Linked DNA regions of Metabacillus sp. B2-18. The protein of the gene in region 1 interacts with the protein of each later gene in a pairwise test. Links are inferred from orthologs where the notes say so. Each region holds a gene or a part of one and is shown in the gene's direction. Other genes may lie near its edges.

Region 1 (9,010 bases):
ATATAGTGCAAGTGCAGTTTGGGCAACATATAAGTTTGATGATTCCTTCTTTTTTGCGAAGCGCCAATTGTTATTTGCAGGTGTTGGTGTTATAGCCATGTTTTTTATTATGAACGTTGACTATTGGACATGGCGGACATGGTCAAAAATGTTAATTATCATTTGTTTTTTTCTTTTAATTGCAGTATTAATACCCGGCATAGGGATGGAGCGTAATGGTTCTCGAAGTTGGATTGGTGTTGGTGCATTTTCGATACAGCCATCAGAGTTTATGAAATTGGCGATGATTGCTTTCTTAGCGAAGTTTTTATCTGAAAATCAAAAGAAAATTACCTCGTTTAAAAAAGGATTAGTCCCTTCTCTTGGACTCGTTTTCACTGCATTTGGGATCATTATGCTTCAGCCTGACTTAGGAACAGGGACAGTTATGGTAGGGACATGTATCGTGATGATATTTGTTTCGGGAGCTAGAGTGGTGCATTTTGCTTGGCTGGGTCTTTTAGGTGTTGCGGGATTTGTTGCTCTTGTTCTTTCAGCACCATACAGAATTAAAAGGATTACATCATTTTTGGATCCATGGGAAGATCCACTAGGCAGTGGGTTCCAAATCATTCAATCTTTGTATGCGATTGGTCCTGGAGGTCTTTTTGGTCAAGGGTTAGGACAAAGCAGGCAGAAATTCTTTTATTTACCTGAGCCCCAAACTGACTTCATTTTTGCCATTTTAGCTGAAGAGCTTGGTTTTATTGGTGGGTCATTAGTTATATTATTGTTTGGTTTACTTTTATGGAGAGGGGTACGAATTGCGTTAGGAGCCCCTGATTTATATGGTAGCTTCTTGGCCATTGGAATTATTACAATGGTAGCTATTCAGGTTATGATTAACATTGGTGTTGTAACCGGACTAATGCCTGTAACAGGTATTACTCTTCCATTCTTAAGTTATGGAGGATCTTCCCTTACACTAATGCTAATGGCAATGGGTGTCTTATTAAATGTGAGCAGATACTCAAAGTATTAGGTCCATTAAAAGGCTAATTTTAGTTTCATTATAGGTTGTTTATCATATAAAATAGTAAGTATCGAGGCTGACGTTGGTAAGTGACAGACTAGGGGTTTTTAACCTCTAAGCAGTCCTTAAAAGGTCAGCCTTCATAGTTTTACATATGTGTTTCTATACAACTACTAGTTTACTTATAACCTAGTAGTTGAGAGTACGTACATTTTATAATAAGAAATCCATTCAAAATGGGGGAACAAGTATGAAAGTAGTTGTAAGTGGTGGCGGAACTGGTGGTCATATCTATCCAGCACTGGCTTTAATAAATGAAATTAAAAAACATCATTCAGATGTAGAATTTCTATATATTGGTACAGAAAATGGACTTGAGCAAAATATTGTAAACAGAGCCAACATACCATTTAAATCTGTAGAAATATCCGGATTTAAAAGAAAGATCTCCATTGAAAATGTGAAAACTGTTACGAGATTTCTTAAAGCAGTTTCTGTTAGTAAAAAATATTTAAAAGAGTTTAATGCAGATGTTGTTATTGGAACAGGAGGATATGTTTGTGGACCTGTTGTTTATGCGGCGGCTAAAATGAAGATTCCAACAGTTATTCATGAACAAAATAGTTTACCTGGCATAACAAATAAGTTTTTGTCTCGATATGTTAACAAAGTCGCCATCTGTTTTGAAGAAGCGAGAAAACATTTTCCTGCAGATAAAGTTGTATTAACCGGTAATCCACGTGCTTCAGAGGTGCTGGGTCAAGATGCAGATAAAGGGAGACATTCAGTCGGTTTGATTAAAGACAAAAAGACAGTGCTGATTTTCGGGGGAAGCAGGGGAGCTAAAGCTATTAATGATGCTGTTTTAGAAATGATTCCATCTCTTGCTGAAAAGCCATATCAAATTGTTTATGTCACTGGTGAAGTACATTATGAAAAAGTAATGAATGAAGTAAAAAAAGGAAACAGTTCTGAGAACTTGATCATAAAACCATTTATACACAATATGCCGGAAGTATTAGCGGCAGTGGACTTAATTGTATCGAGAGCCGGAGCTACCTCTCTTGCAGAAATTACAGCATTGGGGTTGCCTAGTATATTAATTCCAAGCCCTTATGTAACGGCTAATCATCAAGAAGTAAACGCAAGATCGTTAAGTGATCATCATGCAGCAATTATGCTAAAGGAGCAAGAATTGAATGGTGATAAATTACTTACGGAAATTGACGGAGTCTTACTTAATGAATTTAAATTGAAAGAAATGAAGCAGGCATCAAAGAAATTAGGTATTCCTGATGCTGCATTAAGACTTTATTCAGTCCTAAAGGAACTTTCTAAGTAACAACAGAGATAAACTGACCTGAGGAGGTAAATTATGACTACGTTATATGAGGCATTAACAACTGCAGAAATTGGGAAAGTTCTTGTAGATGAACCTTTAGCAAAGCATACAACAATAAGGATAGGTGGCCCTGCAGATATTCTATTGGAACCTAGAGACAGTGAAAGCCTGAGCAAGGCGATAAAAATAATAAAAGAATATGGAGCTAAATGGACAGTGGTAGGAAGGGGCTCTAACCTTCTAGTTTCAGATAAAGGAATAGAAGGGGTCGTAGTAAAGCTTGGAGCTGGAATCGATCACTTTGAGTTAGATGAAGATGTATTAACCGTTGGCGGGGGATATTCCATTGTAAAGCTTGCAACACTCATTAGTAGGAAGGGTTTATCAGGTTTGGAATTTGCCAGTGGTATTCCTGGTTCAATAGGTGGAGCTGTTTATATGAATGCAGGGGCACATGGGTCAGACATGTCAAAAATTCTTTTGAAAGCTCTAGTGTTATTTGAAGATGGAACGATGGAATGGCTGACAAATGAAGAAATGGAGTTTTCTTATCGAACTTCAATTCTTCAGACGAAAAGACCAGGTATATGTATAGAAGCAGTTCTACAACTTAAAAAGGGTGAAAAAGAAGAAATTGTTGCGATCATGCAAAAGAACAAAGATTACAGAAGAGAAACACAGCCTTGGAATTATCCTTGCGCAGGGAGTATCTTCAGGAACCCACTTCCTAGTTATGCAGGTCAATTAGTTGAAGCAGCGGGTCTAAAAGGATATCAAATCGGTGGTGCTAAAGTTTCAGAAATGCATGGTAATTTTATTGTTAATGCTGGAGGAGCAACTGCTCAAGATGTATTGGATTTAATAAAATATATTAAAGAAACGATTCTTGAGAAGTATGATGTGACAATGGAAACTGAAGTTGAAATAATAGGTCGGAAATAGTCACATTACTCCCCATTATTTCCTTTTATTGTGTTATAATGTCTTTATAAAAATTGCTGAACAATTTTAGTTTATTCTTAAACGGCATTTTTAAATGCCGTTTCAGTGTGTAAGTGGGGAAAATCTTTTTAAATAGGATTAATTTTATTACTTTACATACTGTGATGATTTGCCATAACATTGTGCAAGAAATCTACCTAGAGGGAACTACTAGGGTGGGGTGAAAACGATTGGAGAAAAAGGTTGTTTCGTTAGAAGACCGCATACCAAAACTACAGCAGCAGCGAAAACAGAAGACTAATCGAAGACTTATTTCATTCCTTTCAATCTTTTTTCTATTAATTTTACTTGTTATCTATTTTCAGTCTCCCTTAAGTAAAGTCTCAAGTATAACAGTAAAAGGAAATGTACATGTTGAGTCGGAAAAGATCATTGAAATGAGTAAAATTACAACTTCTAATGGGTTTTGGAATATCAATACAACAAAGACTAGTCAGTTGATTGAGGACCATTTACAAATAAAACAAGCCACTGTGGAAAAAAAGTTTCCTAACCATATTGTCTTGCAGGTTGATGAGTATGACAGTATTGCTTATCTGGAAGAGAATGGTGTATTTAAGCCGATTCTAGAAAATGGACAAGTTCTGAAGGACCGTACTGTGAAAGTACCGGCAGATGCACCAGTCCTGATAAACTGGAAACAAGAGAAAGATGTTAATGAGATGATAAATGAGTTGAAAAAATTATCTCCCAGTATCTTAAACTCAATTTCAGAAATTCATCATGCTCCTAATAAAACAGATCCTTGGTTAGTTCATCTTTATATGAATGATGGTTATGAAGTAATGGCATCTGTTCGTACATTCTCAAAGAAAATGAATACTTACACTAAAATTGTAAGTCAGCTGGACGAGAACAGTAAAGGAATCATTCATCTGGAAGTAGGCTCTTATTTTGAATCTTATACACCAATAGAGTCTAAGGAAGAGGGGGATGAAGCTCAAGATGAAACTGAGGGGTAGTTATGTGATTTTTTCTCTCATTCTCTTAGTTGCAGGTTTTCTGTTTTCATATTCTTATCAGCTGACAAAGGAAAGTAATCGAAACCAAGAGATAACAACCGAACAATGGGATAAAGAATATGAAATTAGGTCACAACTTATTTCAAAAGAAGAAATAAACCGAGATCTCCAAAAAGAACTTTTTAAAAAACAAGAAGAAGTGAAAGAAATTGAAGAATCTCTAAAGGATGAAAAACAGGTGTACTACAATCTTGTAGAAGATGTTGAAAAGTATCGCATGTATGTTGGTGATATAGCAGTTCAAGGTAAAGGGATACAAGTAACATTAGAAGATTCCTCTTACGTCCCTGAAGGAGAAAATGTAAACAATTATATTGTGCATGAGAGTCATTTGTTTAGTGTTATTAATGAACTTTATATCTCGGGAGCAGATGCTATCTCAATTAACGGTCAAAGGTTATCAAGTCATTCGTATATATATTGCAATGGACCAGTTGTGACAGTTGATGGAAATCAGTTCCCTGCACCTTTTGTTATATCTGCGATTGGGGACCCAAATGTTTTATTACCTGCATTAAATATTACTGGTGGAATTGTAGATCAGCTTTCCTATGATAATGTTGTGGTAACTTTAGAAAAACTAGAAAATATTAAGATGGAGCCACTTCTACAAGAAAAAAAAGCTTCATCATAGGAAAGTAATACGATGTTTCACTAACGGATTATTGTTTAGATAGGTGGTTGGTGTGAAACAAAAAAGTTGGAAAAAGGGTCTTAGTTTTGCTTTGCTAACAATGATCTTTGGTTTAATGCTTGGAATTCAGTTTCAAACAATTAAAGAACCAGTGGAAAGAGATACGCGTGATATGTGGCAACTTAGGGAAGATTTAAAAAAAGAGCAACAACTTCAAGCGGAGCTTCTTAATGAGATACGAAAATATGATGAAATTATTGAGTCTTATAAGAAGCAAGAAAATTCGAATCCAGAAACAGCCTTAAAAGAGACCTTGGCAGTTTTAAAGGAAGAAGTTGGTTTAACCGAAATTTCTGGAGAGGGCATAACAATTACAATTGATCGATTGTTTTCAGAAGAATTACTTGGAGTTGAAATACAAAATATTTCACCAGAGCTTTTAAAACGGTTAATTAATGAACTCAATTCTTATGGAGCGAAAGAAATCTCAATAGAAGGCAGAAGGGTTATTAATTCGACTGTCATAAGAGATATCAATGGTCAGACCAAGATGGATAATTTTAGCTTAAACAGTTTTCCTATTAAGATAAACGTCATTTCAGATAATGTGGACAAGCTTTATAACAGAATGAATGCTTCGAATACTGATGAAGATTTTGCTATAGATAATCTTAAGTTAACGATATCAGACCCAATTGAACAGTTAACGATTCCTCCTTATGAAGATCCAATTCGAGTTCGGAATATGAAACCTGTAGAATCATCAGAAAAAGGGGGAGAATAATATGTGGCTGCCAATTTTAGGACTAATTCTCGGTGTCTTTTTAGGTCTAGTATCGGAGTTGCGTATTCCCCCTGAGTATTCCAACTATTTATCAATTGCAATTTTAGCAGCACTTGATACACTGTTAGGAGGAATTCGTGCACATCTTCAGGATATCTATGATGAAATGGTGTTCGTTTCTGGATTTTTCTTTAACATCATTTTAGCTGCAAGTTTAGCTTTTCTAGGTGTCCATCTTGGTGTAGACTTGTATTTAGTAGCAATGTTTGCCTTTGGAGTAAGGCTATTTCAAAATATAGCAGTAATAAGAAGGATTCTTATTACGAAATGGTCAAATTCTAGGGAAAAAATGAAAAAAATTGAATAATAAAAAGGAAAAATTAAGTATTTGACGAATAAACACTAGTAAAGCAGAAATCAAGCAAATATTTAAATAAAATTTTTGTTACAAACCTGTAAAACTAGATTCATTGTCATGTTGTTCTGCAAAGAATAGAATAGAAAGTGATAGATGGGGAGGTGCCTTAGAATGAACAGCAATGAACTATTTGTAAGTCTTGACATCGGTACATCCAGTGTTAAAGTAATTATTGGTGAAATGACGAATGATGCTTTAAACATTATTGGTGTAGGTAATGTAAAATCAGAAGGATTAAGAAAAGGGTCTATAGTTGATATAGACGAAACAGTTCATTCTATAAAAAAAGCGGTTGAGCAGGCCGAGAGAATGGTTGGAATCTCCTTAACGAGAGTGGTAGTAGGTGTTACAGGAAATCATGTACAATTACAGGATTGCCACGGAGTTGTAGCTGTTTCGAGTGAGAATAGAGAAATATCAAATGAAGATGTAAGACGAGTTATTGAAGCTGCTCAAGTGATCTCAATTCCACCTGAACGAGAAATAATCGATGTTATTCCAAGACAATTTATTGTAGATGGACTAGATGAAATCAATGATCCAAGAGGAATGCTTGGGGTTCGTTTGGAAATGGAAGGTACCATTATTACTGGATCTAAAACGATCTTACATAATTTATTGCGTTGTGTAGAGCGTGCAGGCCTTGAAATAACTGATATCTGTTTACAACCTCTAGCTGCAGGATCTGTTGCATTATCAAAAGATGAGAAAAACCTGGGTGTTGCACTAGTTGAAATCGGTGGGGGATCCACTACAATTGCAGTGTTTGAACAAAATCACCTGATTGCATCGACTGTCTTGCCTGTCGGTGGTGAGCACATTACGAAAGATTTGTCTATAGGTCTTCGTACAACTACCGATGAAGCGGAACGTATAAAGCTAAAATATGGACATGCCTTTTATGATCATGCTTCAGAGGATGAAATTTTTGAAGCAGCAGTTATTGGATCAGATCAGAAAAGAACTTTTAACCAATTAGAAGTTGCGGACATTATTGAAGCTCGTTTAGAAGAGTTATATGAGCTTATCTTACATGAGCTAAGAAGATTAGGAATTGGAGAATTACCTGGCGGCTTTGTTCTAACCGGGGGTACAGTTAGAATGCCCGGAGTACTTGAATTAGGACAAGTTGTTCTTCAGAATAGTGTAAGAATTGCAAGTCCGGATTATATTGGTGTCAGAGAACCTCAATATATGACGGGTGTAGGCTTGATTCAATTTGCATATAAGAATGCGAAAATTCAAGGTAGAAAAATAGGTTCAAACGTTACTGTTGATGCTGTAGAAGTAGCAGCAACAAAGGAACCGCAACAGCAGCGTACAAAACCTCAGCAACAACAAGAAGATAAAAAGGTAAATAAAGTGAAGAAATTTTTTGGCTACTTCTTTGAATAGTTTACATCTATTAGAAGTCATTTGATGGATTAGGAGGATTTTGCATGTTGGAGTTTGATACGAATATTGACGGCTTGGCTACCATCAAAGTAATTGGAGTTGGTGGCGGTGGTAATAACGCTGTTAATCGAATGATAGAGCACGGTGTACAAGGTGTAGAATTTATTGCAGTTAACACGGATGCACAAGCATTAAACTTATCTAAAGCAGAAGTGAAGATGCAGATTGGATCGAAGCTTACAAGAGGACTAGGTGCTGGTGCTAACCCTGAAGTAGGGAAAAAAGCTGCTGAAGAAAGCAGAGAGCAAATTGAAGAAGCTTTAAGAGGAGCTGACATGGTATTCGTTACAGCTGGAATGGGCGGCGGAACTGGAACTGGAGCAGCACCTGTTATTGCACAAATTGCTAAAGATTTAGGTGCTCTTACAGTCGGTGTTGTTACTAGACCGTTTACATTTGAAGGACGTAAACGTCAAATGCAAGCAGCTGGCGGTATTTCTTCAATGAAAGAGTCAGTGGATACACTTATTGTGATTCCAAATGACCGTTTACTTGAAATTGTTGATAAAAATACACCTATGCTTGAAGCGTTTAGAGAAGCAGATAATGTTCTTCGTCAAGGGGTTCAAGGTATTTCCGACTTAATCGCTACCCCAGGTTTAATAAACCTTGACTTTGCAGATGTAAAGACGATTATGTCAAATAGAGGATCTGCTTTAATGGGAATTGGTGTAGCCACTGGAGAAAATCGTGCTGCAGAAGCTGCTAAGAAAGCTATTTCCAGCCCACTATTAGAGAAATCAATTGACGGTGCTCAGGGTGTTCTTATGAACATTACTGGTGGAATGAATTTAAGTTTATATGAGGTACAAGAGGCAGCTGATATTGTAGCTACTGCTTCTGATCAAGATGTAAACATGATTTTTGGTTCTGTTATTAATGAAAACCTAAAGGATGAAATAATTGTTACAGTTATTGCAACTGGTTTTACAGAACAAGAAATTAGTCCTTTAAAACAACCGAATACTCGTCAATTTAATAACGGTAATACGTTAACAAAAGTTCCACCAAAACGTGAGAGTCATCGAGAGGAACCGGTACAAGAAGCACCAACTCGTACTAATACACAACAACCAGAAGAAACGCTTGATATTCCGACCTTCTTACGTAACCGTAATAAACGTAGATAAACCAAAAAGAGTGCTAAATGAAAATTTAGCACTCTTTTTATTTTGAATGATAAAAGATGTAATAGAAACCTAGAATAGTCAATTAAGTTTGATTTTCCTCATATTTTTTTTCAAGTATCTCTTTTTCTACTAATTGTTTTGTGAACCTAGACTATGACTCTTATAATTTAGTCGACAAAAATTCTAATAATCTTTCAAAAATTCTTACGTT
Region 2 (9,076 bases), 1.9 Mb from region 1 along the record:
AAAGGCTGAGCGTACCTTAAACACTTCTGATATTGTTCAGAACTGGTCTGACCGAATTAAAGGGCAGCTTTCAAGATTTTTGGACTTTGAGTTAGATAAAAATCCAGCTGTAATCGTTAATAACTTTGATTGGATTGGCAGCTTAGATGTTATTTCATTCCTACGTGATGTGGGGAAAAACTTCGGGATCAACTATATGCTTGCAAAAGATTCAGTACAAACTCGTATTGAGTCTGGTATTTCATTCACAGAATTTAGTTACATGATTTTACAATCTTACGACTTTTTAAAGTTATACCAAAATAATAACTGTAAACTACAAATCGGAGGTAGTGATCAGTGGGGAAATATTACAGCAGGCTTAGAATTAATCCGTAAGTCAGAGGAAGACTCAAAGGCTTTTGGATTAACGATTCCTTTAGTTACTAAGGCAGATGGAACGAAATTCGGTAAAACAGAAGGTGGAGCAATTTGGTTGGATGCCGAAAAAACATCACCTTACGAGTTTTACCAATTCTGGATTAATACGGATGATCGAGATGTTATTAAATACATTAAGTACTTCACATTTCTTACTCAACAAGAGATTGAAGATCTTGAAAATGAGGTGGCAAATGCACCAGAAAAACGTGCGGCTCAAAAGGCTCTTGCCGAAGAAGTGACAAAAATGGTGCATGGTGAAGATTCTTTAAAACAAGCAATCAAGATTTCACAGGCTTTATTTAGTGGTGAAATCAAAGAATTAACAAGTCAAGAGATCTTAGAAGGTTTTAAAGATGTTCCATCAACAGAAATTTCTTCAGAGGAAATAGGATTAATTGATTTGCTTATAGAAGCGAAAATTTCTCCATCGAAGCGCCAAGCTCGTGAAGATCTATCGAATGGTGCAATCTATATCAATGGTGAACGTGTTCAAGATTTAACGAAAGTTATTTCAGATGAAGATAAAATTGACGGGAAGTTTACTGTTATTCGCAGAGGGAAAAAGAAATACTTCCTTATTCGTTATACCAGGTAAAGCGAGAAGAGAATGAATCTAAGGATTTGTTCTCTTTTTTCTTTCAAATGTTTATTTGATCAATATAAAAAACCTATACCAATTGGTATAGGTTTTTTCAAAACTATTAACGAGAGTAGAACTCAACGATAAGAGCTTCGTTAATTTCAGCAGGTAATTCAGAACGCTCAGGTAAGCGAGTGAAAGTACCTTCTAATTTATCTGCGTCGAAAGTTAGGTAGTCAGGTACGAAGTTGCTTACTTCGATTGCTTCCTTAACGATGTCAAGGTTGCGAGATTTTTCACGTAAAGTGATCGTTTGACCAGGTTTTAATTGGTATGATGGGATATCAACACGTCCGCCATCAACCATGATATGACCGTGGTTAACTAATTGACGAGCTTGACGGCGAGTACGAGCTAAACCTAAACGGTATACTACGTTATCAAGACGAGAATCAAGAAGAATCATGAAGTTCTCACCATGTTTACCAGCCATTTTACCAGCTTTATCAAATAAGTTACGGAATTGGCGCTCATTTACACCATACATATGACGAAGCTTTTGCTTCTCTTGTAATTGTAATCCGTACTCAGAGATTTTTTTGCGTTGTCCTGGACCGTGTTGTCCTGGAGCATATGGACGCTTTTCTAATTCTTTACCTGTACCACTTAATGAAATACCTAAACGACGAGAGAGTTTCCAGCTTGAGCCTGTATAACGAGCCATGCTAACTCCTCCTTTATGTTTTTATTTTGCATAAAATAAAAACCAGACTGACTAACAATCATGCACATTTTATTTTCATGTATCCTCGCTCCAGCAGCATAGAGTTACTCGATACACCTCCTTAAAATAAAAAGGGGAATAAAATGAATTCACCATTGCACCATCAATAGGCTGCATATTTTATACACAACGAACATTATATGTTTTTCTATGTATAAAGTCAAGAACCTTTACATAAATATATAATTTTTTGAAATAATCATTAGTAAAGTATAAACTAAGTTCATTTCATTTCAATTGGAAATAAAAATATTTACTCTACTATCTATAGAATTGATTTATGATATAATGTATGAGTAATTTGACTTAGTTTAAATTTGTAACTTTTAGTGTGGGTGATTTTATGGGAGAACAATTCGTGATAACTGCTACTAAATGCGCTTTTTTTGATTTTATTAGCAAACATCATAATAAACGTTCATTATCTGATATTGTGGAAAAGCTTTCTGAAACTGTTAAAAGTGAGCTTTCAATTCGTCATGCTGTTTTTTATTTCTATAATAGTAGTGACGAGTTTTACACACAGTCTTCACCAGTTGATGATACCCCATTTAATACGTTCATTCTCAAAGATGGTGAAGCCTATTACTATGATGATCAAGTTCTACTCCCAATTTTTCGAAAAGATAGACTAAAGGGGATCCTTCAATTAAAGGGCTTTGAAAATGAGTACTCACCAGCAGTTATGAATGAATTAGCAAAAACATGTACATCCTTCTATGCCCATTGTATGGAATTAATACAGGTTACCGAAAATGAGCAGAAGTATGAAAGATTATTTCATTTAACAGAGCAATTTCATGCTTTTATGAATAAAGATGATGTTTTAGTGGAATTAATTACAACCTTACAAGAAATGTATACTGAGTTTATTTTCTATTTGTTTTTATCACACGATAATGAAAATAACTTGAATTTACCAATTAAAGATCTCGGTTTTGATCATCAAGATGGAAATGAAATGGCTATGGAAGCCTTTGTAACAGGAAAAATACAGTTTTCATTTGATGAGAAGATAAATCAAACGATTTTATATACTCCATTAAAAGGTAAGCAAGGGGTATATGGTGTATTACAAGTGGTCGTTAATCACGGGATAAACCTGGCTGATCAAGATAAAAACTTTATCATTATGCTTGCAAATGCTGCTGGTACTGCGATGGAAAATGCACAATTATACGATCAATCAAAGAGATTAATTAAGGATTTACAGCTTATAAATGAAACGTCCCATCGTTTAAATAAAAACTTACGACTGGCAGATACGATGACATATATGACATCAAGAATCATGGAATCTTTTGAAGCTGATGAGGTGGGCTTTTTCTATCAAAATCATCAAAATGAATTTCAAATTTTTCCAGGTAGTACTAAATTTTTTAATACGAATGAAGTGCATGTTTATATCGATTATATAAAAGGAAAACTTGAGAAAAATCTAGAAGGGCTGTTTTTAGGTGATATCACAACATACCTGCCGGATGGCTCCTTTGCATCAGTTATGGCTGTACCAATGGTACAGAGTGATACTCTTCGAGGCTGTGCAATTGTCCTTCACAAAAATTCTTATCATTTTTCATTTGATATGTTTAAACTTCTTCAATCGTTAATACATCATTCTACATTGGCACTATCTAATTCCTTATTACGAGAAGAGCTAGAAACGTTAGTTAAAACTGACCAATTAACACAATTGTACTCACGTAATTACATGAACACTTGTATAGAGAACTCAATGAAAGCTGATCGTCAAGGAACATTTTTATTAATTGATATCGACAATTTTAAGGGAGTTAATGATACATTCGGTCATCAAGTTGGAGACGAAGTTTTGGTTCAGGTTGCTAATATTATTAAAAGTAATAGTAGAGAACATGATATTGGAGCAAGATGGGGTGGCGAGGAATTAGCTGTTTATCTGCCACAAGTTGACCTTGAAGCAGGAACCGCCATTGCCGAAAGGATTGTAAAAAAGGTAGCGGAAAATACAAATCCCTCAGTGACAATATCTTGTGGAGTATCCTATTGGATTGCTGAAAATGAACGTAATTATAATCAGTTATTCAGCCGCGCTGATAAGGCGTTATATGTTGCTAAAAAATTAGGGAAAAATCAAGTAATCGTTGAGGATGATATTCATTAAAAAAGGTGAGCTAAGTAGCTCACCTTTTTTACATATATTGAACCAAAACATCTACAAAGTTTTCTAAAAACACTTGGTCTTCTTCATTGAATCGATCTTTTATTGGGCTGTCAATATCCAACACGCCAATTACTTCACCGTCAACGAGCAGAGGAACAACAATCTCTGAATTAGACGCTGCATCACATGCAATGTGTCCCGGGAACTGATGAACATCTGCAATTCGCTCTGTTTTTTTATTAGCTGCAGCTGTACCACAAACACCTTTTCCTACAGGAATTCGAACGCATGCAGGTAATCCTTGGAAAGGCCCTAATACAAGTTGACCTTCCTTCATTAAGTAAAATCCAACCCAATTTATGTTATCTAAAAATTGATTTAAAAGAGCCGAAGCGTTTGCTAAATTAGCAATTCGATCTTCTTCCCCCTCTAGTAAAGCTTTTAATTGATTTATGACCAATGAATATTGATCTGACTTTTTACCATTGTATTTTTCGACATGAAACATCTAAATTACCTACCTTTTGATAAATTTCCCTTATGATGAAGAACTTTGTCGAGCGAATCATAAAGGAGTTTGATACTAAATGATTGAAGATATTATATATGAATAGGAGGTGTAATGACTATGACTCAAACAAACTCCCGTGATACAAAACAAAAGATACTTGATGCTGCCATTTACTTATTTAACTCTAAGGGATTTACAGGTACCTCTGTAAGAGAGATAGCCAATAGAGCCAATGTGAATGTTGCCCACATTTCATATTATTTTAAAGGAAAAGGTGGACTTCTTGAATATCTTGTATCACATTATTATGAAGGTTATCTTAAAATCATTGAAGAAAATTACTCACATATACAATATGGAAACACCCATGATGTGCTTAGTAAAATGATTTTAGATTTATTGCATTATCAGCATGAAAACCGTCAACTTTCTCGATTAGTGTATCGTGAAGTGACAGTAGACTCTGTTTTAAATCGTGAGGTGATGACAACCTATTTAACCAAAGAAAAATATTACATTAAGTCACTATTAGAACAAGGGATCGAGGAAGGACATTTTCGTAAGGGATTTATCCCGCATTTAATCATCCAACTAAGAAGTTTATTGCATATGCCGTATTTACAGCCACAATACATGAGTGAAGTCCTTCATATTCAACCTCACGAAGCATACTTTGTGCATCAGTATTATAAAGAGTTGAAATTATGGCTAAATTCTTTGTTAGTAGACAAGTTCTCACAAGATCGTAATCTACTTGCTATTCGATAACTGCTCAAAATATTTATAGTTCTTTCCAACATCCCTAGCGCTGTGGGCATCTGACCCATAGATGAGAGGGATTTCTTGTTTTATTGCAATTTTTGCAATTTCATCATTAGGGTAGATTTCACCACAATATTCTTTTCTTAATCCTGCTACATTATAATCTATTTCCATGTTTTTTTCTTTAATTAAAGTTAAAATATCAAGTATCCATTTTTCATTTGAGAAGGTAACAGGGAACAGTTTTTGGAATTTGTTTACAAGCGTTATGTGGCCAATTCTTTTTGGTTTATAGTTTCCTAAATCACTATTAATTGAGTGAAGAACTTCATTGTAATAGGTTTCATGTAGTACTTTTAATGAACCTGTTTCGACAATCATTTCATTAAAGGTTTTATCATCAAAATCCATACAATAATATTGATCTTTTATCTTTAAAAAGTGAACAGATAAAATACTATCATCTAAGTATTTTCCATACTCATTTAAAAAATTAGTAGTTTCTTTTTCATAATCTCTTATATAGTCAATTTCCAAACCAACATTAATGGTAATTGAAGTTTGATATCTTTCTTTTAATAAAAGGATACTTTCAAAATAATCGCCAAGTTCTTCTAGTTTCATGGCACTATCTTCTTGTGGTGTTGGATCTTTAAAGCCTTTTGGAAGTGGAGCGTGTTCAGTAAATGTCAGGCAGTTAAACCCCTCTTTTATAGCCTGTTTAATATATAACTCCAGTTCATCAGTTGATCCATGTGGACAAAATGGTGTGTGAACATGTCCATCCTTCTTTAGCGGCATATTTTCTCCCCCTTTTGCTGTAACCATAAAATTTATCTTGTCATCAAGTTACACGTTTCAGCCTGTTTATTAAAGATATAGATGCCCTTTCATCATAACTGGACAAATAATGTAAAAAATTTAAAATTTGTGGTCAAAAAATGTCGTTTACATGGTATCATAAATACATTGAATTAACATTAACAAAGTCTTAGAATATATATGATTTTTTAAGGATTTTTAATAGCTTGTTAATTGTATGTTAAAAAAGGAGACTCTAAAGAGAACAATACTAATTAACAACAATAAACATATTCAACATACGAAAAAATAAATAGATACTTAATAACGCTTATCAGCATGATGTTGAAAGATGTACATCATCCGGGAACTCTTCCCTGTCATGAGGATTTTGTGTAGTACGAGGGGGCCAACTATGGAAGTTTTAATTGGAATTGTCCTTCTGATATGTATTGTATTTGGTGCGGGATACATGTTTAGAAGAAAAATATATAAAGAGGTTGATCGTCTAGAGGCACGTAAGATTGAAATTATGAATCGCTCAATTATCGATGAGTTATCGAAAGTAAAAGAGTTGAAAATGGTTGGACAAGCAGAAGAATTGTTTGAACAATGGAGAGCTGAGTGGGATGAGATTATTACAACTCAACTTCCTGAAGTAGAAGAGTTACTTTTTGATGCCGAGGATTTCGCTGATAAATATCGATTTAAAAAGTCACAAGGTGTTTTACAACATATTGACACTGTCCTTTTAACTGTAAATGAAAATATCGATAAGATTATTGAAGAAATTAATGAGCTTGTTACGAGTGAAGAGAAAAATACAGTTGAAGGTGAAGAAGTAAAAGACCAGTATAAACGAGTTAAAAAGACCTTATTAGCTCATAGTCATCAGTTTGGTAAAGCACATCGTAAATTAGATGACGCCTTAACTGAAATAACAGATTCACTTAAACAATTTGATACTGAAACTGAACAGGGAAATTATTTAGTAGCTAGAGAAGTGTTAGTTAAGCTAAAAATGGACCTTGATGTTCTACAAGAAAAAATGAATGAACTTCCTAAATTATTGACGGAATGCTCAGTGACAATTCCAAACTTAGTAAATGAACTAAAAGAAGGATACAAGGAAATGGTAGCATCAGGCTACTATTTAGAGCATATTCAATTAGATTTAGAAATTGAGAAGATAAACAATCAGCTAGAAAAGTTCAAAAAGAAACTAGAAGAAGCTGATCTTGATGATGTACAGGATGGCTTGCAATTCATTCAGGAATCTATTGATAACTTATATGATTTATTAGAAAAAGAAGTTGAGGCTAATCAGTTTGTTAAAAAAGTGAAAGATCAAATACATGATCAATTAGTTGAACTATCAGAACAAAAAGAAGCTACTGTTGAAGAAACAGAGCTTGTTAAACAGAGTTATCAACTTTCAACGACTGAATTAGATAAACAAAAGCTAATTGAAAAGCAGATATTACAGGTTGAGAAGAAATTTGCACATATTCAACAGAACTTATTAAATGACCAAGTGGCTCATTCCATCGTAAAAGAAGATCTTGAAGACATTGATAAACAAATAAAGCAGTTATTAGAAGAACATAATCAATACCGTGAAATGCTTCAAACTCTTAGAAGTGATGAGCTTCAAGCAAGAGATAGCTTAAATCAATTAAAAAGACTGCTTCTTGATACAACAAGATCGGTACAACAAAGTAATGTACCTGGTCTGCCTGTTGAGTTTCTTGAATTAATAGAAAAGGCTAAACGGGACGTTCTAAAGGTAACAACGAAATTGGATGAAATCCCACTTAATATGGTGATTGTTAATGAGTTACTATCAGAGGCTATTCAATCAGTTAAGTCTTTAAAAGAAACTGGGGACGATCTCATTGAAGAGGTATACCTAGTAGAGCAAATCATCCAGTATGGAAACAGATATCGAAGCCGTAATCAGCAACTTGCGACAAAATTTAAGCAGGCTGAAGAATTGTTTAGACATAATGATTACAATGAGGCTTTAAACGTTGCAGCTGCAGCACTAGAGCAAGTAGAACCTGGTTCCTTCGAAAAAATTCGGGAACTAATAGATGAACAAGATAAAACAATATCCTATAAGTAAAATGATAAGAGGAACCAAGTTTCGAAATAGTGGAACTTAGTTCTTCCTATCATTTTTTTATTTAGGAAATGCGAACGATTACGTAATTGTTGAATTGTTTTTCTTTGCAGTCTCAATATGTTATGATTACACATTGATAAAACTAATTGCTTGAATCATTTATTATGAATTCAACTCATTTATAAAATTAACATATAAACATAGCAATTTGGAGGAAGCAAAATGTTGTATTTAGACAACAGTGCCACAACAAAACCATATGATGAAGTTTTGGCAACTTATATGAAAGTTGCCAAAGATTACTTTGCAAATCCTTCTTCCATTCATAAGCTTGGTAGTGAAGCAGAAAGATTGTTAAGTCAATCCAGACAACAGGTTGCCGGACTGCTAGGAGTTTTACCGGAAGAGATAATTTTTACTTCGGGTGGTACAGAAGGAAACAATCTTGCTATAAAAGGAGCAGCTTTTTCTACTAATCATAAAGGAAAACATCTTATAACATCTGCTATCGAGCATCCGTCAGTGTTGGAATCATTTAAACAACTAGAGGAGGTACATAACTTTAACGTGACATACCTTCCTGTTGATCAGAATGGTAGAGTTTCTTCCGAAGATGTTAAGAAGGCGTTAAGAAAAGATACCATTTTGGTTTCTATTATGCATGTTCATAATGAAATTGGCACCATTCAGCCAATTGAAGAAATTGGTCATATGATAAAAGAATATTCAAATGCGCTTTTTCATGTTGATCATGTTCAAGGAATAACAAAGGTCCCACTTGATTTTAATAAAGCTAAAATTGATTTATGTACAATCTCAGGACATAAATTTCATAGCTTGAATGGAACAGGTGTTTTATTTGTACGCAAAGGTGTAGAACTTGCTCCACTTTTTTCTGGTGGTGCACAAGAACTCAATGTTAGATCTGGAACGGAAAGTCTTGCTGG

What was found.
Region 2: the proteins of ftsA (region 1) and ezrA interact in binary tests that used the Bacillus subtilis proteins (3 or more experiments, as listed by UniProt). The link is inferred for Metabacillus sp. B2-18 from one-to-one orthologs.

The regions. Positions count from the first base shown.
Region 1 is NZ_CP088245.1:1,824,315-1,833,324, forward strand. The notes cover bases 5,590-8,467. They hold ftsA (cell division protein FtsA), read left to right. Parts: upstream 5,590-6,325; coding sequence 6,326-7,609; downstream 7,610-8,467. Other genes in these bases: LPC09_RS09185 (DUF881 domain-containing protein), read left to right, coding at 5,590-5,796; LPC09_RS09190 (small basic family protein), read left to right, coding at 5,798-6,163; ftsZ (cell division protein FtsZ), read left to right, coding at 7,654-8,467. In the rest of the region: spoVE (stage V sporulation protein E), read left to right, coding at 1-1,021; murG (undecaprenyldiphospho-muramoylpentapeptide beta-N-acetylglucosaminyltransferase), read left to right, coding at 1,263-2,354; murB (UDP-N-acetylmuramate dehydrogenase), read left to right, coding at 2,388-3,296; LPC09_RS09175 (cell division protein FtsQ/DivIB), read left to right, coding at 3,527-4,318; LPC09_RS09180 (DUF881 domain-containing protein), read left to right, coding at 4,308-5,012; more of LPC09_RS09185, read left to right, coding at 5,065-5,589; more of ftsZ, read left to right, coding at 8,468-8,799. UniProt on the Bacillus subtilis protein: Cell division protein that is required for the assembly of the Z ring. May serve as a membrane anchor for the Z ring. Binds and hydrolyzes ATP. Also involved in sporulation.
Region 2 is NZ_CP088245.1:3,747,231-3,756,306, reverse strand. What follows is about bases 5,831-8,774. They hold ezrA (septation ring formation regulator EzrA), read left to right. Parts: upstream 5,831-6,419; coding sequence 6,420-8,129; downstream 8,130-8,774. Other genes in these bases: LPC09_RS19025 (cysteine desulfurase family protein), read left to right, coding at 8,352-8,774; hisJ (histidinol-phosphatase HisJ), read right to left, coding at 5,831-6,004. In the rest of the region: tyrS (tyrosine--tRNA ligase), read left to right, coding at 1-1,018; rpsD (30S ribosomal protein S4), read right to left, coding at 1,125-1,727; LPC09_RS19050 (sensor domain-containing diguanylate cyclase), read left to right, coding at 2,131-3,930; LPC09_RS19045 (GAF domain-containing protein), read right to left, coding at 3,959-4,438; forespore capture DNA-binding protein RefZ, read left to right, coding at 4,559-5,209; more of hisJ, read right to left, coding at 5,192-5,830; more of LPC09_RS19025, read left to right, coding at 8,775-9,076. UniProt on the Bacillus subtilis protein: Negative regulator of FtsZ ring formation; modulates the frequency and position of FtsZ ring formation. Inhibits FtsZ ring formation at polar sites. Interacts either with FtsZ or with one of its binding partners to promote depolymerization.